3 regions of the Paenarthrobacter sp. NPDC091711 genome follow, and region 1 is predicted to be linked to each of the others. Evidence: riboswitches for the same ligand, from Rfam matches in the RefSeq annotation. Region 1 holds a riboswitch; each other region holds the start of a gene.
What was found. Region 1 has a riboswitch for glycine ahead of gcvP (aminomethyl-transferring glycine dehydrogenase). Riboswitches for the same ligand answer to the same signal wherever they lie in the genome.
Positions count from the first base shown of each region.

Region 2: another riboswitch for glycine. It lies ahead of gcvP (aminomethyl-transferring glycine dehydrogenase); the one in region 1 lies ahead of gcvP (aminomethyl-transferring glycine dehydrogenase).
Region 3: another riboswitch for glycine. It lies ahead of cycA (D-serine/D-alanine/glycine transporter); the one in region 1 lies ahead of gcvP (aminomethyl-transferring glycine dehydrogenase).

Region 1 is NZ_JBIVTF010000023.1:14,951-22,201, reverse strand. It holds gene ACIQH5_RS21340 (NAD(P)/FAD-dependent oxidoreductase) at 1-350, shown strand, start outside; gene ACIQH5_RS21335 (hypothetical protein) at 448-660, shown strand; gene ACIQH5_RS21330 (amidohydrolase) at 778-2,001, opposite strand; gene ACIQH5_RS21325 (cyclodeaminase/cyclohydrolase family protein) at 2,092-2,751, shown strand; gene ACIQH5_RS21320 (MFS transporter) at 2,836-4,386, opposite strand; gene ACIQH5_RS21315 (TetR/AcrR family transcriptional regulator) at 4,459-4,998, shown strand; glycine riboswitch at 5,092-5,189, shown strand; gene gcvP (aminomethyl-transferring glycine dehydrogenase) at 5,366-7,251, shown strand, end outside.
Region 2 is NZ_JBIVTF010000003.1:182,022-189,272, reverse strand. It holds gene gcvP (aminomethyl-transferring glycine dehydrogenase) at 1-2,691, opposite strand, end outside; glycine riboswitch at 2,839-2,937, opposite strand; gene ACIQH5_RS06650 (PucR family transcriptional regulator) at 3,013-4,536, opposite strand; gene ACIQH5_RS06645 (MFS transporter) at 4,709-6,091, shown strand; gene speB (agmatinase) at 6,088-7,083, shown strand; gene mscL (large conductance mechanosensitive channel protein MscL) at 7,216-7,251, shown strand, end outside.
Region 3 is NZ_JBIVTF010000007.1:154,081-161,331, forward strand. It holds gene ACIQH5_RS12940 (prolyl oligopeptidase family protein) at 1-1,483, opposite strand, end outside; gene ACIQH5_RS12945 (FAD/NAD(P)-binding protein) at 1,544-3,481, shown strand; glycine riboswitch at 3,556-3,654, shown strand; gene cycA (D-serine/D-alanine/glycine transporter) at 3,806-5,287, shown strand; gene ACIQH5_RS12955 (ExeM/NucH family extracellular endonuclease) at 5,399-7,251, opposite strand, start outside.

The sequences.
Region 1 (7,251 bases):
CTGACGACGCTTTAACGGGTGTCGTCCTGGCGTCGGGAACCATGATTCCGGTGGACGCTGTAGTCACGGGCCCACGGCTGGAGGCAAGATCCGGCGTGCTGGGAACCCTGGGTGTCCCCACGGTGGAGCACCCGATGGGGGTTGGAAGCCACGTTGACGTCAATCCCATGGGCGGTGCCACGCCGGTGCCGGGTGTCTACGCTGCAGGAAACGTCGCCGATCTCATGGGGCAGGTGATGGCCTCCGCAGCCGCGGGTGTCATGGCAGGTGCTGCAATCAATGCAGATCTCATGATGGAGGAGACCAATCGGGCTGTTGAGAATGCGCGCAAATTAGTCGTATCCCGCTAAGTCGGTCACTGTGCCAGCTGATCACAACGCACAAAACCATCGACGTGAGGTCCCTGTCCGAGGACGATTAAAGGACAGCCGTTGAAGGAGGTTGAGTATGTGCTACGCGTACTACGACGACTTCGAGCGGCGCACGAAGAAGGACTCCGAGCGCAAGCCTGAAGCACGCACATCAGAAACACCCAAGGAGCAGGAACCCGCAGAGAGCCGTCCACGGACGGAAGGAACACTGTGGACTTTCCTGGCCCGCCGTCGCAGGGAATCCGAGGTTTTTGAACCGAGGATCGACCGCATCCGCGAGAAAGTCTAGGTTTCCCGGGAACAGTTGGGCCGGATGGAAGCTAGGCCGGATTGAACAAGTAAGTAAAGGAAAGGCGCTGCGCTCGCAGCGCCTTTCCTTCGCGGTCTGCCTTGGGACTCAGCAGCCCTACGACTTGGTGGCCAGGAACTCCCGGGCGGCGGTCACGAGCGCTTCCGTTCCGCGCGCCAGCGTCGGTTGGATGACTGGCGCGAAGTACGGCGAGTGATTCGAGGGAATGTCCTCTGGAAGGCGACCCGTTGTGGCGAATTCCTTGAACAAAGCAGGCTCAGCACCACCCAGGAACCAGAAAACCAGAGGAGCGCCTGCGGCCTTCGCCAGGGCTCCTACGTCTTCGCTTCCGGATACGGGGCCAGGATCGATGATCTGTGTCTCTCCGAACTTTGCTGTGAAAGCAGCGGACACCCTGCCGGTTGCGGCTTGATCGTTGACGGTCAGCGGGAAATGCTCTTCAAACTGAATCTCGGGGTCCTTGGGGGCTCCGGATGCAGTGGACTCTCCCTTGGCAATGCGCTCAATGGAACCAAGGATTTTGTCCCTGGTGGCGTCACTGAAGGTGCGGACGCTGAGGCCCAATGTTGCCGTTTCGGGAATGATGTTGTTCTTGGTCCCTGAGTGAATCTGCCCCACCGTCACCACCGCAGAGTCACTGGCGGCGAGCTCACGCGAGACAATGCCCTGCAATCGCACGGTGGTTGCAGCAGCCATGAGCACCGGGTCAACAGTGGTCTCCGGACGCGATCCGTGGCCACCTCGTCCGTGCAAGGTGATGTTGAGGGAATCGGCCGACGCCATGGTGACGCCGGGTCGCATGCCAAACCATCCCGCGGGGAAGGGGGCTACATGTTGGCCCAGGACGACGTCGGGTTTCGGCACCACGTCATACAGCCCGTCAGCAACCATGGTTTCTGCCCCGCCGCCCCATTCCTCGGCCGGCTGGAAGAGAGCGATCAGCGTGCCTTGCCACTCATCACTCTGCGCGGCCAGGACCTCCACCGCGCCAACAAGGCAGCTCACGTGCACGTCATGGCCGCATGCGTGCATGACTGGCATGTCTTTGCCCTCATGATCAACACCCACTGCCGTGCTTGCGTAGTCCAAACCCGTTGCCTCTTTCACTGGCAACGCATCCATGTCTGCCCTGAGCATCACCACTGGTCCGGGCCCATTGTCCAGAACCCCAACAACACCGGTTTTTCCGATGTTGCGGTGAACAGCGAAGCCAAGATCTTCGAGGTATCCCGCGGCGATCCCGGCTGTTCGGGTCTCCTGAAAAGACAGTTCGGGGTTGGCGTGCAGGTCTTTGTAAAGCTCTTCGAGGTCAATGGTCATGAGTTTGCCCTTTTCATTCGACGCCATGGTTTGGCCAGTGTATCCAGCCCATGGATGCAAAGCCTGGGAAGCCCCGGCACACTGGATGTCATGAACCATTCCGAGTCAGTCACCACACAGCTATCCACTGTTGAGGAGTGGACCAGGGCGTTGGCGGAATCCAGCGGCTCCCCGGGCGGCGGCGCCGGAACAGGGGTCATGCTCTCCATCGCGGCGTCGTTGATATCCATGGTGGCTGGATACACCGAGGCGGAGAAGTCCCAGCGCGAGCAGCTCAGCGGCGTTCACTCCCGTGCTCACGAACTCCGTCAAACGGCCCTTCAACTAGCCGACGACGACGCTTCCGCCTCCAACGCGTTCGGCGCAGCCTTCCGCTTGGATCCCGGACCTGAACGCGACGACGCCATTCATCAGGCTTCCGTCCATGCCGCGAAGGCATCAGCGGTCCTCGGGGAGCGGGCGATCAATGCCATTGAAGACCTCGGCTGGCTCGCATCCAACGGCAACCCTGCGCTGATCGCGGACGTCGTGGTGGGCTTCGGCGCCCTCCGCGCAGCCATCGCCGGAGCCCGGACCAATGTGAGCTTCGACCTCGCATCCCTAACCTCAGCCGGCGCCACGCTCGAGGAAGTCAGGGAACAGCACCCGGAGCTATGGAACACCGTCAGCCGGCTCAGCGACGCCCTCGACAGAATCGACGAGCTGACCGCCGTCGTCGACAAGAAAGCGGCGCCGACCGAAGCGCTGTGAGGCCCGGTTTGCGTGGCAAATCCCTACGGAACCCCGCAAAGCGGGCCTCACAACGGCATTACTGCGCCTTCGGCGCTCTGCCTACTACTGCGCCTTCGGCACACGCCTGAGTACGACGGCGGCGAGCACTGCCGCGCCGGCCATCAGTACCAGCCCAATCGCCGCAGTGATGTGGACGCCGGACTCGAAAGCTGTCCGGGCGGCGTGTGTCAACGCCTCCGACAACGGGGCCGGAAGTGCGGCCGCCGCATCAACAGCGCCGGCGAGCGTCTCACCGGAATTCCCGGCAGCTTGCTCGGAGATGCCGTCCGGCATGATCAGGTTGTGCTGGTAAGACGCCGTGAGGATAGAGCCAAGCACTGCCGTTCCCAAGAGTGACCCCAGTTCGTAGCCGGTCTCGGAGATAGCCGAGGCGGCGCCGGATTTGTCGGCCGGCACTGAAGCCAGGATGAGGTCGTTGGAGATGGTCTCCGCAGCGCCCACGCCGACGGCCAGGACGGTCAAGGCTGACAACAGGAACACCGGACCGCTGCCGTGATCGCCCACTACGACGATCAGATAGCCCACGGCACTGAGTGTCAGGCCTGCCGCCACAACGAACCCTGGCCGCACACGCTTGACCAGAGGTACCACCAGCAGGCCGGCGATGACCGTTGCCAGGAGGGCGGGAATCATCGCGATACCGGCCTCCATGGGGGACTGGCCCTCAACAAGTTGCAGGTGCTGGGCGAAGAAGTAGATGAAGCCCGTCATGGAGAACAGGGACAGGACGTTCGCCACGATTGCCGTGCTGAACACCTTGTTCTTGAACAAGGCAACATCCAGCATGGGGTTCTCGATCCGCTGCTGGCGACGCACGAACAGGATGCCCATCACCAGGCCAAAGCCCATGAAGGCAGCTGCGGACGCCCCGAAACCATGAACCGCGAATTCCTTGATCCCGTAAACGAACGGCGCCATGGTGACAACGGAGAGGAGGATGCTGCGCGCATCCACACGTCCGGGATTGGCATCCTTGGACTCGGGAATCAGTACCCGGCCGAAAGCAAGCAGGGGCAAAAGCAGGAATGCTGCTACCAGGAAAACGGCGCCCCACCAGAAGTGCTCCACCAGCCAGCCGCCAAAGATCGGGCCAAGGGCGGCGCCGCCGGAGAACCCTGCGGCCCAGACGGCGATCGCGAGCCGGCGCCGGTTGGGATCGGTGAAAATGTTCCGGATCAGGGAAAGGGTTGAGGGCATCAGCATGGCACCGAAGACACCAAGGCCGGCGCGGCCGGCAATCAGCCATTCAGCGGACGGCGCGAATGCTGTAGCAGCCGAAACCGCTGCGAAGCCTGTGCTGCCGACCAGCAGCAGCCGCCGTCGTCCGATCCTGTCGCCCAAGTTGCCCATGGACACCAACAGTGCGGCGAGGACCAGCGGGTAGGCGTCAACAATCCAGAGCAATTGGACGCCGCCAACGTTCAGGGAACGGGCGATTTCAGGGAGGGCAAAGGTGAGCGCGGTGTTGTCGACGGCCACCAGCAGCACCGGAAACATCAGGAGTGCCAGTGCCGTCCAGTCGCGCCACGGTGCTGCCGGACCCTTAACGGGGTGGGCGGAACGGGGTGCTTGGGTTGAGGACGGCGAGAACATGTAACCACTGTACCGTCCAGACGGTATAGTTTCAAATGTAGCCACCGCGAGCCTTTAGGGAATGATGGACACATGCCACGAAAACCAATTGCCCGGGACGCCGTCCTGGACGCCTTTGAAGCCCTCCTCATTGAAGTGGGGGAGCGTGCTGCCACGCTCGATGCCGTTGCCAAGCGCGCGGGAGTGTCCAAGGGTGGGCTGCTCTACCACTTTCCCAATAAGGAAGCGCTGATTACTGCCCTTTTGGAGCGCCTGGACCTGCTGGCCGACGAAGATACCGAAGTGATGAAGGCCGCGCCCGATGGTTCGGCTGCATACTTCATCCGGTCCTCGCTGTGGGCAGATACGCCCATGGACCGGGCCTTCGTTGCCGCTACCAGGTTGGCTGAGGTGGCTCACGAGGAAACCCGCCGCAGGTTTGCCGCCATCCAACAGAGATGGCTGGACGTGCTCGCAGAAGACGTCGGACCGGAAGTTGCCAAGGCTGTCAGCTACATGGGCGATGGGCTCTACTTCAACGCGATCTTTGAAGGCGGCCAGGAGGGCGGCAACGCCGGGCGGGAGGCCGACGTCGAAATCCTGCTGGGAGTCCTCGAGCGGCTACGGAAGTAGTGGTTCCTCCATTTGCTGCTGAGGCCGGAGCGTAGGACAATTAACTCTTGTGGCGTGCCCAGCGTGGCGCCCATATACAACTGAACATGCCTTTGATCTGCGGCGGGAGAGTCCTGCAAGCACGTGATGCAGGCGCCGTAGGAGCAAACCCTCCCCAGGAATCTCTCAGGCCCACGCACCGCCGCGGCAAGGCAACTCTGGAAAGCAGCAGGCACTCGGCACCTCAGGGTGAAGAGAGCTGTGCTCACCGACGGTGCAAGCGATGGTTGTCCCACAACGCGCGGAAACTCTCAGGTCCAATACAGAGCGGGGAGGAACCCAGCCGCTGTGGCGTACCCAAACGCTGCCCAAGTAATGGAGTTCCTTCGTGACGGTTAGTTCTGCCTCCACCACCTTCGTCGATCGGCATATCGGCGCCCGCCGCCAGGCTGATATTGAGACCATGCTCAAGTCCGTCGGTTACGACACCGTCGACTCCCTGGTCGACACCGCCGTCCCGAACGATATCCGCCAGGACGTTGCCCTCACCCTGCAGAACGCGCTGAGCGAAGTTGAAGTTCTGGCCGAGCTGCGCAAACTTGCGTCCAAGAACAAGACCGCCGTGCAGATGATCGGCCAGGGCTACTACGACACCGTGACGCCGCCGGTGATCCGCCGCAACATTCTTGAGTCCCCGGCCTGGTACACGGCCTACACGCCGTACCAGCCGGAAATTTCCCAGGGCCGTCTTGAAGCGCTCCTGAACTTCCAGACCATGGTGCAGGACCTGGTTGGCCTGCCGATCGCCAACGCCTCCCTGCTGGACGAAGCAACCGCCGTGGCCGAGGCCGTGCTCATGATGCGCCGTGCCAACAAGAACAAGGCTGTCCAGGACGGCAAGACCGTTCTTGACGCCGACTGCCTGCCGCAGACCATCGCCATTGTGAAGGGCCGCGCAGAAGCGCTCGGCTTCGAGGTTGAGGTAGCTGACCTGTCGCTCGGTCTCCCGGAAGGCGACATCAACGGCGTCGTCCTGCAGCAGCCGGGTGTCTCCGGCCGCGTGTTCGATCACTCCGCCGTGATCGCTGACGCCAAGGAACGCGGCGCGCTGGTTACCGTCGCTGCCGACCTCCTTTCCCTGACGCTCATCACCCCTCCGGGTGAGCAGGGCGCGGACATTGCTGTTGGTTCCGCGCAGCGCCTGGGCGTACCGCTGTTCTTCGGCGGCCCGCACGCTGCTTACATGGCCGTCCAGAAGGGTCTGGAGCGTTCCATGCCCGGCCGTCTGGTGGGCGTTTCCAAGGACGACGCCGGTGTCCCCGCCTACCGCTTGGCGCTGCAGACCCGTGAGCAGCACATCCGCCGCGAGAAGGCCACGTCCAACATCTGTACCGCGCAGGCGCTGCTCGCCATCGTCGCCTCGATGTACGCCGTCTACCACGGCCCCGAAGGCTTGAAGGCGATCGCAGAGACCGCTCACAGCCACGCCCGCACCCTCGCAGCGTCCCTGAAGGCTGCCGGCGTCGAGGTCCTTCACGGTTCCTTCTTCGACACCATCACCGTCCGAGTTCCCGGCAAGGCCGGCGAGCTCGTGGCCGCTGCCGAGGCCAAGGGCATCAACCTGCGCGGCATCGACGCCGACACTGTGGGCATCTCGGTTGATGAGACCACAACTTCCGCGATTGTCGCCGACGTCGCAGCGGTGTTCGGCGCTTCAGTGGCTGAAGCCGCTGAAGGCTTTGCGCTTGAGGCCTCCGTGGAGCGTTCCAGCGACTTCATGCAGCACCCGGTGTTCAACACCCACCGCTCCGAAACCCAGCTCCTGCGCTACATCCGGAAGCTCTCCGACCGGGACCTCGCGCTGGACCGCACCATGATCCCGCTGGGTTCCTGCACCATGAAGCTCAACGCCACGGCTGAAATGGAAGCGATCTCGTGGCCGGAGTTCGCCTCCATCCACCCGTTCGCTCCGGATTCCCAGACCGAGGGCTGGCGTGAACTCATCACCGATCTCGAGTCGCAGCTGACCGAGATCACTGGCTACGACCAAGTCTCCATCCAGCCCAACGCCGGGTCCCAAGGCGAGCTCGCAGGCCTGCTGGCCATCCGCGGCTACCACCTCTCCCGTGGCGACGAACAGCGCAACATCTGCCTCATCCCTGCTTCCGCCCACGGCACCAACGCGGCCTCAGCAGTGCTCGCCGGCATGAAGGTTGTTGTAGTGGCCACCGCCCCCGATGGCACCATCGACCACGTTGACCTCAAGAACAAGAT
Region 2 (7,251 bases), on a different contig from region 1:
TACGACGGCGGCAGCCGTGTGCGGCGCGTTGCGCAGCGGCGACTTCTCAACAGTGAAATCACCGCTGGCCACCTGCTCGATTTCGGCACGGATGGTGATCATGGCTTCGATGAAGCGGTCGATCTCGGCCAGGTCCTCGGACTCGGTGGGTTCCACCATCAACGTGCCCGCCACCGGGAAAGCCAGGGTGGGGGCGTGGAAGCCGAAGTCGATCAGTCGCTTGGCCACGTCCTCGGCCGTGACACCCGTGCGGGCAGTCAGCTCGCGGAGGTCCAGGATGCACTCGTGGGCAACGAGTCCGCCCTCGCCCGTGTACAAAACCGGGAAGTGCTCATCCAAGCGCGAAGCAACATAATTCGCTGCCAACAGAGCAGACTTGGTGGCTTCCGTCAGTCCTTGGCCACCCATGAGCTTCACGTACGCCCAGGAAATCGGCAGCACACCGGCGGAGCCATAACGCGACGCCGAGATGGCCACGCCATGCCCTTCCTCGTGCGCCGCTTTGTTCGCGTCGCCCGGCATGAACGGAGCCAGGTGTGCCTTCGCAGCAACAGGGCCAACGCCCGGACCGCCGCCACCGTGCGGGATGCAGAAGGTCTTGTGCAGGTTCAGGTGGGACACGTCGCCGCCGAACTTGCCCGGCTGGGCCAAGCCAACCAAGGCATTCAGGTTGGCGCCGTCAACGTACACCTGGCCGCCGGCTGCGTGGATGGCGTCGCACACTTCGCGGACGTCAGCGTCGTACACACCGTGCGTGGACGGGTAAGTGATCATGATGCAGGACAGCACGTCCTTGTTGGCCTCGATCTTGGCCGTCAGATCAGCATGATCAATAGTGCCGTCAGCAGCCGTGGCCACCACAACAACCTTCATGCCCGCCAGCACAGCCGAGGCAGCATTGGTACCGTGAGCCGAAGCGGGGATCAAGCAGACAGTGCGCTGCTCGTCGCCACGTGAAAGGTGGTAGCCGCGGATCGCCAACAAGCCAGCCAGCTCGCCCTGCGAACCGGCGTTGGGCTGGATGGAGACCTGGTCGTAACCGGTGATCTCCGTGAGGTCCGCCTCGAGGTCGGTGATCAGTTCACGCCAACCGGCCGTCTGGTGGTCCGGAGCGAACGGGTGGATCGATGCGAATTCCGGCCAGGAAATAGCTTCCATCTCAGCAGTCGCGTTGAGCTTCATGGTGCACGAGCCCAACGGAATCATGATGCGGTCCAGCGCGAGGTCCCGGTCTGACAGCTTGCGGATATAGCGCAACAGCTGCGTCTCGGAACGGTGCGTGTTGAACACCGGATGCTGCAGGAAATCGGAGGTGCGGACCACGGATGCGGGCAGTTCGAACCCTGCTACGTCCCCTACCGGGCCGGCACCAAAGGCGACGGCCACTGCGGAGAGGACCTCCGGCGTCGTGGTTTCATCAACCGAAACGCCAACAGTGTCAGCGTCGATGAGCCGCAGGTTGATGCCGCGGGCTTCGGCGGCTGCGATGACCTTGGCAGCTTTGCCGGGAACACGGACGGTGAGGGTGTCGAAGAAGGCCTCGGAGACGAGTTCGCGGCCGGCCTTCTGCAGGGTCGAAGCCAAAACGCGGGCGTGTCCGTGGACTGTTTCGGCGATCGACTTCAGGCCCTCGGGACCGTGGTACACGGCGTACATCGAGGCTACGATCGCCAGCAGAGCCTGGGCGGTGCAGATGTTGGACGTGGCCTTTTCGCGGCGGATGTGCTGCTCGCGGGTCTGGAGCGCCAGGCGGTAGGCCGGTACGCCGGCGTTGTCCTTGGAGACGCCCACGATGCGGCCGGGAAGCGTGCGTTCCATGCCTTCGCGGACGGCCATGTAGGCAGCGTGCGGGCCGCCGAAGAACAGCGGCACACCGAAACGCTGCGCGGTTCCGACGGCGACGTCCGCACCTTGCTCGCCCGGGGGCGTGATGAGGGTGAGCGCCAAAAGATCGGCGGCCACGGTCACCAGGGCACCGCGTTCCTTGGCGTCGGCAATCACGGCCGTGTGGTCGAAAACGCGGCCCGAAACGCCAGGCTGCTGCAGGACGATACCGTTGATGTCGCCGTCGGGAAGTCCGGCGGACAGGTCCGCAATCTCAACTTCGAAGCCCAGAGCCTCGGCCCGGCCCTTCACGATCGCGATGGTCTGCGGGAGGAGGTCGGCGTCGAGGACGGTCTTGCCATCCTTGGCAGCCTTGTTCTTGTTGGCCCGGCGCATCAGCAGCACGGCCTCGGCCACGGCGGTGGCTTCATCCAGCAACGAAGCGTTGGCAATGGGCAGCCCCGTGAGGTCCTGCACCATGGTCTGGAAGTTCAGGAGAGCCTCAAGGCGGCCCTGCGAAATTTCAGGCTGGTACGGCGTGTACGCCGTGTACCAGGCCGGAGCTTCGAGGATGTTGCGGCGGATAACGGGCGGCGTCACGGTGTCGTAGTAGCCCTGCCCGATCATCTGGACAGCGGTCTTGTTCTTGGACGCCAGCTTGCGGAGCTCGGAGAGGACCTGCACCTCGGTGAGGGCGTCCTGCAACTTCAGGGCAGTGTCCTGGCGGATGGAATCGGGGACGGCGACGTCTACCAGGCCGTCGACCGAGTCGTAGCCGATGGCCTTGAGCATGGTGTCAACGTCGGCTTGGCGGCGGGCGCCAATATGCCGGTCCGCGAAGGCGGTGGGGGTTGATTGAACAGTCAAGAGGAACTCCATGATTCAGGCGCCCAGTGAGCGCTCGATGATGTGGGTTCCTCCCCGCTCTGTATTGGACCTGAGAGATTCCGCAGGAATGGTTGCCTGCTTGCACCGTCGGTGAGCCCGGTTGCCCGGACTGCTTTCCAGAGTTGCCTAACCGCGGCGGTACATGGGCCTGAGAGATTCCTGGGGAGGATTTGCTCCTACGGCGCCTGACTGGATGTACCGGCAGGACTCTCCCGCCGCAGATCAAAAGCGTTGCATCACCATGAGTGACACGCTTCACACCATAGCGGGTTGTTTTGAAAAAGCGCAAGCAAGGTGTGGCTACTGATGCATGGCTTCATGAATCTGCAACGCAAACCACAACTGGGCAACGGTGGACGTTTCACCCATGTCCAGCCCCGTCAGCTCGCCGATTTTCCGGATTCGGTAGATGATGGTTTGCCGATGCGCGAACACCGCGGCAGCAGTCTTCTGCCACGAACGCTGCGAATCCAAATATGTCCGCAACGTGACTATCAGATCGCCGTCCTGGCCCTGCTCGTAGTCAAAAATCGGGCCCAGGAGACGCCGGACCAGCGCGGTCCCTTCCTCAAAACCGGTGAGCCCCAGCCATGACGGCCCCTCCGCGTACCGAGCCAGCCCCAGCTTGTTGGCCCGGGCTGAACCGAGCGCCCAGAGAGACTCTTGCAGCGCCCTTTGGATACCGGTCACATCCGCCGGCGCACTGATCCCGATCGCGGCGTTCGCCCCGGCGCAATGGACCAAGACGTCATCCGACACGCCCGCGGGGACCACCACGTGGAGCCTGTTGTTCCGCTTCAACGACGCCGACGCAACCCCGTGCCGCCACAGTTCGATGTGCACGTCAGCCAGCCCGCCGACGTCGTCCGCTGCTTTAGCGCCCGCCGTGGGAATGCTCGCCGTCATGGAGGCGAGCAGGAAATCCTGGGGCGCAACCTCGAAACCCGCCAGGCGGCTCTCCATCTCGGCCGCACCCAAACGCCCATCCATGGCCTGCAGCAGGAACTCGCCGGCAAGCCGATGGCGGCCTTCCAACGACAAAACGATGCGCGAAAGCTGCAGTCCCAGCACGGTTGCGGCATGAAGGAGTACGACGGCGTCCGGGTGCGGTTCGCTGTTAGGCAGCACCACCAGGAGCGCGTTGGCATGCGTGGGAATGTCCATGGTGAGCACGTGCCTGCCGCGGATGCGGTGCCACTGGAAGTTCTTCCCCGCCAGGCCCACCTGCCCGGACAACGGCGCCCATTCCTCGGCGAGGAAGACGGGGAGTGATTGCCCGTCCGGATGCCAAGGATGGAGGCATCGGCGGTCCACCACGAAGAGTTCCGCGTCGAGTTCGGTTGATAGCCGCTGGACGAGGCTCTGCCAATGGTCCTCGGACGCTCCGGCGGTGCGGAGAAGATCATAAACGCGGGCTGTTTGCCGTAAACGGCGGGACTCTTCGAGCAGCGATGACTCGGCAACCGAACGGGCTATGGCGATGAATGGCAGCGGATACGGGATGTTGATCAGGGGCAGCGGGAGCCGGTTGCAGGCCTCCAGGAACTCGTCCGTTAGCGGCGGCGCGTGCATCTTTTCACCGATCGCCAGTGCACTGGCACCACTGTCCATCAATGCCTCGGCGAGCGCTACTTGGGCGGCTGCATCAGAGGGAATGGAGAGGCCGTTGGTCATCATGAGCTCACCGCCGGTGACCCACTCCCACAGCCTGGGGAGGTCCGAGGTGTGCGCCCAGGTGATCCGGTTGTCCAGGCCGGCCGACCCGGCCAGAAGGGTGAGCCCCAGCTGCGGCTCTGCGATGAGTTCCGCTACGGTGATCGCCATTTTGTGCTCCCTGCTGTCCTCGGGTGGCGGTCCACCGGCGGCTGTTAGACAAAGGTATATGCGGCTTCGTCATTTGTAGTCAAAGTGTAGGTAGTCGAAGTGACTCGGGTCACCAAGAATTGAACTACTTACTCCCCCCGCTCCCCAAGAGCACTCACGAGAGAGGGATGCAATGAGCGCAACAAGCAACCTCATTGACGATGCCCCACTGACCGCGTTCCACAAGAAGCTGACGTTCTTCGCCTCCGGCGGTCCGTTCATCGATGGCTATGCCTTGTCCATCATCGGCATCGCCTTGATCACCATGACCCCCGGGCTGCAGCTCAGCACAGGTGAAATTGGCTTGATAGGCGCGGCCAGCCTGGTGGGTATCTTCTTCGGCGGTGCCATCTTCGGCTGGCTCACCGACAAGATCGGCCGGCACAAAATGTACATCGCCGACTTGATCGCACTGGCAGTCTTCTCACTCCTAAACGGATTCGCTACTGAAGTGTGGCAGGTTGTCCTGTGCCGGTTCTTCCTTGGAATGGCCATCGGCGCCGACTACCCCATCGCCACCTCGCTCCTGGCAGAGTTCCTGCCAAAGAAACACCGCGGCCGCCTGCTGGGCGCCACCTTCGTTGTCTGGGCCGTTGGCGCGGCCGTCGCGTACGCCGTCGGATATCTGCTCCGGGACATGGGACCGGATGCATGGCGGTGGATGGTCGCCAGCCCTGCCATCTTCGCCATCATCACCCTCCTGTGCCGTCTCGGAACCCCCGAGTCTCCTCGCTGGCTGCTCTCCCGTGGGCGACGGGATGAGGCTGACGCGGTCATCAAGAAGGTCTACGGACAGCAGTACGGGCTGAGCGATATCGCTTCCGACAGCGAGGGACCAGCCAAACAAGGCCGGTTCCTGGACATCTTCCGGGGCCAGTATTGGAAGCGCACGTTGTTTGTTTCCATCTTCTGGACAGCCCAGGTGATCCCGCTCTTCGCCGTCTACACCTTTGCTCCAGACCTTCTAGCTTCTTTCGGCATGCACGGCGACGCCAACCTTTACGGGGGATCGTTCCTGATCTCCATGTTGTTCGTAGTGGGTGGCATTCCCGGCCTGTGGCTCGTGGAGAAAATCGGACGACGCAAGCTGCTTCTCTGGAGCTTCGGCATCATCGTGGTGGCCCTCGCCATCCCGGCCTTCATTCCCAACGTCCAGGCCGCACCATTGTTTATCGCCTTGGCGATCTTCGCGCTGGCTTCCGGCGCCTCCAGCTTCCTCGAAGTTGTGTACCCCAACGAGCTCTTCCCCACGGAGGTCCGGGCAACGGCCGTGGGCTTCGGTACTGCCATCAGCCGGATCGGATCGGCCGCCAGCACGTACTTGATGCCCATCGCAATCCTGAGCTTCGGTGCTGCCGGTTCCCTCCTCATCGGCGCCGCCATCTCCTTGGTTGGACTGGTAGCGACGTTCCTGCTCGCTCCAGAAACGGCCAACAAGTCCCTCTCAGAACTCACCAGCAATAAGAAGCCGGCCAGCCCGGAGACCAACAAAGTAACCGAAGGATCCCTGTCATGACCACTCACCAGCCCATTGGCCCCGTCGATGCCACCAAGGTTCCCCGCTTCGCAGGATTGGGTACATTCGCCAGGCTGCCACAAATTGACCGCGTCCCCGACTATGACATCGCGATTGTTGGTGTCCCGTTCGACGGCGGTACCTCCTACCGCCCCGGCGCCCGGTTTGGTCCGGCCGCAGTCCGCGAGGCCTCCCGCCTGTTGCGGCCCGGTTACCACCCTGAACTGGACGTCGAGCCTGTCAACGAAGTACAGGTTGTTGATGCTGGCGACATCGCTTGCACTCCCTATGACATCGCCCGCGCAGTGCGCGAGATCGAAGAACAAGCCCGTCCCCTGATCAGCAAGGACAAGAAGCTGATTTCCATCGGCGGCGACCACACCATCGCCCTCCCCATGTTGCAGGCACTCAACAAGGTTCACGGCCCAGTGGCACTGCTCCACTTCGACGCCCACCTAGACACGTGGGACACATACTTCGACCAGCCAGTTACGCACGGAACCATCTTCCGCAGGGCCTTTGAGGAGGGCCTGCTGATCGAAGACAAATCCATGCACGTCGGTATCCGCGGCCCGGTCTATGATCGCAACGATTTCCTCCGGGACCACGAGTTCGGCTTCCAGATCATTCGCTGTTCCGACCTGGATGTTATCGGCGTCCCGGCGGCCATCGATCAGGTCAAGCAGAGTCTAGGTGACACTCCCGTGTACGTATCCATCGACATCGACGTTCTTGATCCGTCCTACGCGCCGGGCACGGGCACCCCGGAAATGGGCGGCCTCCATTCCCGCGAACTTCTGGCACTCCTCCGCGGCTTGAACGGCATCAACATCGTAGGTGCCGACGTCGTTGAAGTAGCCCCTGCCTACGACCATGCCGATATCACTAGCGTGGCCGCAGCAACAGTGGTGTTCGACCTCTTGGCCTTGATGGTAAATCGAGGTAAGGGCGCCACGGTGTTAGGCCACGAACTCGAATCGGCTTCCGCCTGATCGAGCTGTCTATTTGAAGTACGCAATGGGGTCAAGTGTCCAGGCCGGCCGCTTGACCCCACGCGGAAACCTCGGAGTGGTATTTTGATCTCTGCTGGAGGCAGACACTCGCACCCAATCGGAGGACCATCCATGTTTAAGGGTTTCAAGGACTTTATTCTTCGCGGA
Region 3 (7,251 bases), on a different contig from region 1:
TGGGGTTCTGGCCGTCCAACACCAGGTCCTTGGACGCGACTTGGAAGTAGGGGACCTTGGTCCCGTCGGCGGACACGGCGAAGTGCTGCTGGACTTCGTAGTCGGATTCGTTGAAGAACGACGGCGACCGCTTCACTTCGGCATGCCGGCTCGCCACGCTGGAGCCCCCGGAAGTGGACGCAAGAAGCGTCCCCCGCGTCAACGTCGTCGGCGTGGTGAAGCCTGTGGCCACCAGCCAGAAGTCGTTGCCTTCGGTGCCGGTGTCTTCGTCGTCCACAGCATAGGCATTGACGTCGTGCAGGGGAGGGCAGGCGTCCAGGACAGTGGATGCCCACACCCCATCGGAGTCAACAAGAGACGGGTCGAGCACCCGGATTTCAGAGGACACGTCGCGCAGGAGGTTCAGCAGGAGGTAGTCCTTGGTCCAGCTCCAGGACTGCAAGGAGGTGTGGGCGTCGGGGGCAAAAAGGACCAGCAGTGAACGGGACCCCGCCAGATACGAGTCGAAATGTGCGGCCAGCAAGGAACCCGCAGGGTAAACAACGCCGGCAATATCCCAGTCCTTCTGCGGACGGAACAATAACCATTCCCGGTGGGCGCTGATGTTCACATCGGTGGGAACATCGATGACCTGCCAGGAGTCGTCGCGCAGCAGCGAGGTACTCCGGTTGTAGAAGTCGATGTAGTCCACGGCGAAGGTCCGTTCATAGCCCGGGGTGGAGTCGTGGGCCACCATCGCCAGCATGTGGTCCTCCGGGATGTCGAAGAGCCGTTCAGCGTCCGCAAGGGATTGGCCGCGACGAAGCTTGACGCCGGTCCGCGCATAGGAGGAGGTTGTCGCAGGCAAGCCGTCGGCGGTGCTGGAGACGAGCAAAGTATCGGCATCCAGCCAGCTGACGTTGCCCTTGGCTGTGGGCAGGTCGAAGCCGCCCTCCACAAAGGTGCGGGATTCGACGTCGAACTCGCGGTGGCGGTCAGCGTCGCCGCCGTCGGGGGAGAGCGAGACCATGGCCAGACGGTATGCGGCACCGTCGGCAGGGCGGAGGAATCCGGCTCCGTGGAACACCCACTCGATGCCTTCGGAGGCGGCAAGGGCGTCGATATCGAGCAGGACATCCCACTCGGGTTCGTTGGAGAGATAGCTTTCCCACGTGGTGCGGCGCCAGAGTCCCTTGGGGTGTTCCTGGTCTTTCCAGAAGTTGTAGTAAAAATCGCCACGCTTGTTGACCATGGCGATCCGGTCCGTGGAGTCGAGGACCTCCAGGATGCCGGCTTCGACGGCCTGGTACTCGGTGTCTTCCAGCAGGTCTTCAGTGCGTGCATTCTGCTCGCGGACCCATGCCAGCTGCTCTTCGCCGTGGATATCCTCGAGCCAAATGTTTTCATCCGTGGGCTCAGGCGCGACGTCCGCTGCATGGCGCGGGCCGGAAGCCGTTACGTCATTCTGGGGAGGTGGCGTCTGATCAGCTTCTGCGGTGGTCATCGCCCCATCCAAGCAACACTGTTCAACAGTAAGCAAGTCACACAGAAGTTAGGCTAGAGCGTGGCTAAATCGCAAACCAACCGTGTTGCCCTGATTGGGGCCGGCCCCCGGGGCACCAGTGTCCTTGAGCGGTTGCTTGCGAATTGGGCTGCGGACAGCCAGCCAGGAACCACCCTTTGCGTCAACGTTGTGGATCCGTACCCGGCCGGTTCGGGCCACGTGTGGCAGCCGGAGCAGTCACGCCTGTTCCTGATGAACACCCAGTCGTTCTATCCCACCCTCATTCCTGAGGACCCCGAGCTCGCCCCTCCGCTCACGGGTGGTTCGTTCGATCAGTGGCGGGAGGTCCGTCGTCGTGATGGCGAGGGACTGGACGACGCCGAGAAGGCTGAGTTGGCCACGCTCGAATCGCATGACTTCCCCAGCCGCGCGCTGTACGGACGCTACCTTCGCCAGACGTTGGATGGGCTGCTAAAACGGCTGCCCGACGGCGTCGAGGTCACCTTCCATCAGACACTCGCCGTTGCTGCGCGCCCGGTTGAAGACGGGTTCGACGTCGAACTCGCCAACGGCGCCACACTCACCGTCGGTTCCGTGGTCCTCGCGCTGGGCCACATCGAATCCCGGCTTAATCCGGAGCAGCGGTCCTTCAAGAGCGCGGCGGAGGACCGTGGGCTGCTCTATTTCCCGCCTGCTCCGCCGGCAGACGTCGACTGGCAGGCTGTGCCGGACAATGAGCCCGTGCTGGTCCGCGGCATGGGTTTGAACTTCTTTGACGTCATGGGCCAGTTGACGGAGGGTCGGGGCGGCAAGTTCGTCGAGGCTGGTTCGCCGGGCGCGGGTGTCTTGGAGTATCGGGCCTCGGGCAGGGAACCGAGGATCATTGCTGCCTCCCGAAGAGGCACCCCCTATCGGGCAAAGGCGGGGCTGGCAGGCTATTACCCCAGCAGCATCACCATGCGCTACCTGACAGAAGCCGCGGTGGACAGGTTCCGCGCGGCCGGCATCCAGCCCGGTTTCGATCATGACCTCTGGCCGCTGCTGCACCGCGATGCCCTGTGGGCTTATTACTCAACGCTTGCCCGGTCCCAGCCAGCCTCGATCAAGGACCCCGCACAGTTCCTCGCAGACCTTGAAGATGCGCTCCAACCGCATGCGCACACCACTGCGAACTGGGAAATTGACGTGGGAAACCTCGTTGAAAAGCACGTGGTCACTTCCCGCCGCTTGAATCTGCGGGGGCTCGCGGCGCCGCTCGCGGGCCGGACGTTCGCGTCCCGGAGCGAGCTGGACGCCGCTATCACGGCATATCTGGATGATGATGCCCGCCGATCAGCGCTGGGTGAGGCGGACCCCGTCAAGATGGCCATCGGTGCTCTTCACACTGGACGGGCCATCCTCAAATCGGTGGTGGCGGACGGCGGCATCACCGATGAGTCCTGGCTGGCAGGGTTGCGCGGCTGGTTCGAGTCCTTTGTTGAAGGGTTGGCCAGCGGCGCGCCAGCCCTGCGTTCGGAACAGCTGGCCGCTTTGGCGCGTGCCGGCGTCGTGAGTTTTGTGGGCCCGGACCCGAAGTTCAGTGTGGACCGGGGCGCCAAAGTGTTCCGGGCGGTTTCGCCGTGGGTGCACGACTCCCCGGTCGAAGCCCGGACCCTCATCGAGGCGATGTCTCCGGCTAACAGGGTGGGCATCAACCTCTCGCCCCTGCTGGAACAGCTCATGGCGGATGGTCTGGTGCGCACCAAAATCATGATGAGCGTTGAAGGGACGCCCATGCAGACCACCGGTCTTGACGTTGAACCACACCCGTACCGGCCCCTGGCGGCCAACGGATCGGTCACCGACGGACTGTACGTGCTGGGCCTTCAACTCTCGGCTTCACAGTGGGGGACGGCCATTGCTGCGGAAGCGAAGCCGCGCACCGGCCCGGCCTACGCGAGCGGACAGCGGACCCTGCGTGATGCGGACGAGATTGCCCGCAGCATTCTGGGCCGCTAGCGGCGCCAGCTTGCGGGTGCTTCCGCTCTTCGCTATGGTGTGAGCTGCATCACCGAATAGATGGTGCGCGCTTTTGATCTGCGGCGGGAGAGTCCTGCCGGTACATCCCGTCAGGCGCCGTAGGAGCAAACCCTCCCCAGGAATCTCTCAGGCCCATGTACCGCCGCGGCGAGGCAACTCTGGAAAGCAGTCCGGTCACCGGGCTCACCGAAGGTGCAAGCGGTCCTGCCCTGCAGGGCCGCGGAAACTCTCAGGTCCACGTACAGAGCGGGGAGGAACCCGAATCAATGTGGCACCCTGTGCCGCCTGAACGATGGAGTTCCTTTGACGATTCAGCGCCCGCCTTCCACTGGTCCAGATTCACCCCACCTCGAGCGACAACTCAGCAACCGGCACATCCAGCTCATCGCCATCGGCGGAGCCATTGGCACCGGCCTTTTCATGGGCTCCGGCAAGACCATTTCCGCTGCCGGCCCGTCCGTCATCTTCGTGTACATGATCATCGGCTTCATGCTGTTCTTCGTCATGCGTGCCATGGGCGAATTGCTGCTGAGCAACCTCAATTACAAATCCTTCAGCGACTTCGCAGCGGACCTCCTGGGACCTTGGGCCGGCTTCTTCACCGGCTGGACCTACTGGTTCTGCTGGGTCATCACAGGGATCGCGGACGTGATCGCCATCGCCGGGTACTCCCAGGAGCTTTGGCCGGCCCTGCCCCTCTGGGTGCCGGGACTGATCACCATCGGCATCCTCCTGCTCCTGAACCTCGCCACGGTGAAAGCCTTCGGTGAGACCGAGTTCTGGTTCGCCCTCATCAAGATCGTGGCCATCGCTGCCCTCATCATTGTTGGCCTGTTCATGATTTTCAGCGGCTTCCAGTCCGATGCCGGACCGGCCACGTTCTCCAACCTGTGGAGCCATGGCGGCTTCTTCCCCAACGAATTCATGGGCTTTGTAGCAGGCTTCCAGATCGCCGTCTTCGCGTTCGTGGGCATCGAACTGGTGGGCACCACAGCAGCCGAGGCCAAGGACCCCGAGAAGAACCTGCCCAAGGCCATCAACTCGATCCCCATCCGTGTGCTGCTCTTCTACGTCGGCGCGCTGATCATCCTGATGTCCGTCACCCCGTGGACCCAGTTCGCTGCCGGACACAGCCCTTTCATTGCCATGTTCTCGCTGGCAGGCCTCGGCGCAGCGGCCACCATCGTCAACCTTGTGGTGCTGACCTCCGCAATGTCCTCCGCCAACTCGGGCATCTACTCCACGTCCCGCATGGTGTTCGGTCTGGCTCAGGAGGGCGACGCGCCCAAGGTGTTCGGTGCGCTCTCCGGACGTAAAGTACCCCGCAACGCCCTGTTCCTGTCCTGCATCCTGCTGCTGTCCGGCGTCGTCCTCATGTACGCAGGCTCGGACATCGGCAAGGCGTTCGACATGGTGACCACCGTGTCCGCTGTTTGCTTTGTTTTCGTGTGGTCCATCATCCTGGCCAGCTACCTTGCCTTCCGGAAGCGTCGTCCGCACCTGCACGAGTCCTCGGCGTTCAAGATGCCCGGTGGAGTGGTGATGGTGTGGGTAGTGTTCGCCTTCTTTGCCTTCGTTTTGTGGGCGCTGACCACCCAGCCGGACACTCTCATGGCACTGCTGGCCACTCCCGTGTGGTTCGTTATCCTGGGGGTCGCCTGGCTGATTCTCCGCCGCCGCCCCGCGCACTTGGCCCGCTACGAGGAGTTCAAAGCTGAGCTCCAGCGGGACGCGGACAGGGTCGATTTGGACAACGTCCAAGAAACGGTACCTGCAAACAAGTAAGGCGCGGAGCAACAGTTTTATAGGACAAACAGCTTCGTAGAACAAACAGCCGGACCCCTCACGAACGAATTCGTGAGGGGTCCGGCCTTTCTTGTTCACGCTAAGGAGCGGTTAGCCCCTCAAGCACCTCTGATACTCCAGCCATGCAAACGCGTACCGGAGCCATCCCACGACGTCGTACCACTTGGACGGCTTGGCAGGTGCGGTGCACTGCGGCGGGTTTGGACCGCTCTCAGCCACGTTCACCAGCGCCTTCACCACGGTTCCACTTTCGACGGCGGTGAGCACCAGCGTGCCCGTCCCTGCAGCTGCCGCTGCGGGCACTTTGAGGTTCACCGTGGCCGCACCGGCTGTGACCGGGACGGGGCCCAGAGCAACAGCAGTGCCCTTGGAATCAAGGAACACAGCGTTCAGCGTTGCGTTGGCCGGGCTGCCGATGGAGGTGAGGTTCAGTTTGGAGACAGCCAAAGCGATGGAATCTCCGGCCTTCACCTCAGCCGCAGTGGTGTTGGCCACGGCAACGGAACGGCGTGCGAAGTCCGGAGACACAGGATTATGTGCCTGCAGGTACTTGATCCACGCATCGCGGTCCACCAGGCCTGTGTCCTTGGTGTTGCTGCCTTCCTTGAAAATCCGGAAGTTGTCACCTCCGGTAGCCAGGAAGCTGAAGGTACCGATTCTGTACTGCTTGGCAGGATCAATCACGGCTCCGTTCACCCAGATGCCGGTGATGCGGTCCCCGGCGGGGCGAGCGGCGTCGTAGGTGTAATTGACATTCTTGGACACGCCCAGCTGCTGGTAAGGGCGGCTGGGGATGGTGCCGTCAGGGTTGGTCTGCCACTGCTGCTCCAGGAGGGTCTTGAACTGCGCACCCGTCAGGGACGTGGTCCAGAGGTTGTTCACGAACGGCAGGACCGCGTTGGCCTCGGCGTAGGTGATGGTGCCGTCCGGGGCGTAGTACAGCTCGTTGCGCAAGCCGCCGGGGTTGACGACGCCGATCTCCGCCGCTCCCAGTTCAGGCGCCTTGAGCGTATCCACCAGGGAATCCGCCACCAGGTTGCCCAGCGTGGACTCACTCGCGCGGTCGTCCCGCTTGGGGGCGCCGCCAGCCGGGTCCGGGGTAAAGGCGGTGGTGATATCAGCGGTCACTGCACCCACCGGCTGGTTGCCGATCTCTGCGGCTTGGGCGAGGGCCTTGTCCACGATCGTCTTCACAGCTGCCACCCGCGGGTAGGCAGCTACGAGGCTTTCAGAGGTCTCGGTGGTCCGATCCACCACGGCGGCCTTGTAGGCAGTGACCGTTTTGCTTGCCGTGTCCACTGTGAGGGTCACGCTGCCCACGTTCTCACCGTAGTTGCCGGTCTGGACGATGGGCCGGGTCTTGCCGGTGGGCTGGCCGTTGGCATCGAGGATCGGGGCGTCCCAGGCGTACTCCTTATGGGTGTGCCCCGTGAAGATCGCGGCGACGTCAGGAGTGGTTTCGTTGACGAGCTTGGCGAACGGACCACCGGCAGCAACTTCCTGCTCCAAGGTGGCGCCCTCGGGCGTGCCGGAAGCGGCGCCGTCGTGGTTTTCCACGATGATCAGGTCGGCCAGGTTTTCAGCCTTGATCTTCGCGGCCACCCGGTTGATGGCTTCAACAGGATCGCCGAACTCCAGGTCCGTGATTCCGGCCGGCGTCACCAAAGACGGAACTTCCTGGGTCACTGTACCGATCACGGCTACACGCATGCCGTTCATGTCCAGGACCTTGTACTCCGGCAGGACCGGTGTGGTGGTGCCCTTCTGGTAAACGTTCGCGCCCAGGTAAGCGAACTTCGCGTTGCTCCCGCCGGCAACAACGCGATCCCGCAGGTCCGCCCAGCCGCCGTCGAACTCGTGGTTGCCTACGGCGGAGGCCTGCAGGTCAAGGGCATTCAGGACATCAATGGTGGGCTGGTCCTTCGCAACGGAGGAAGCGAAGA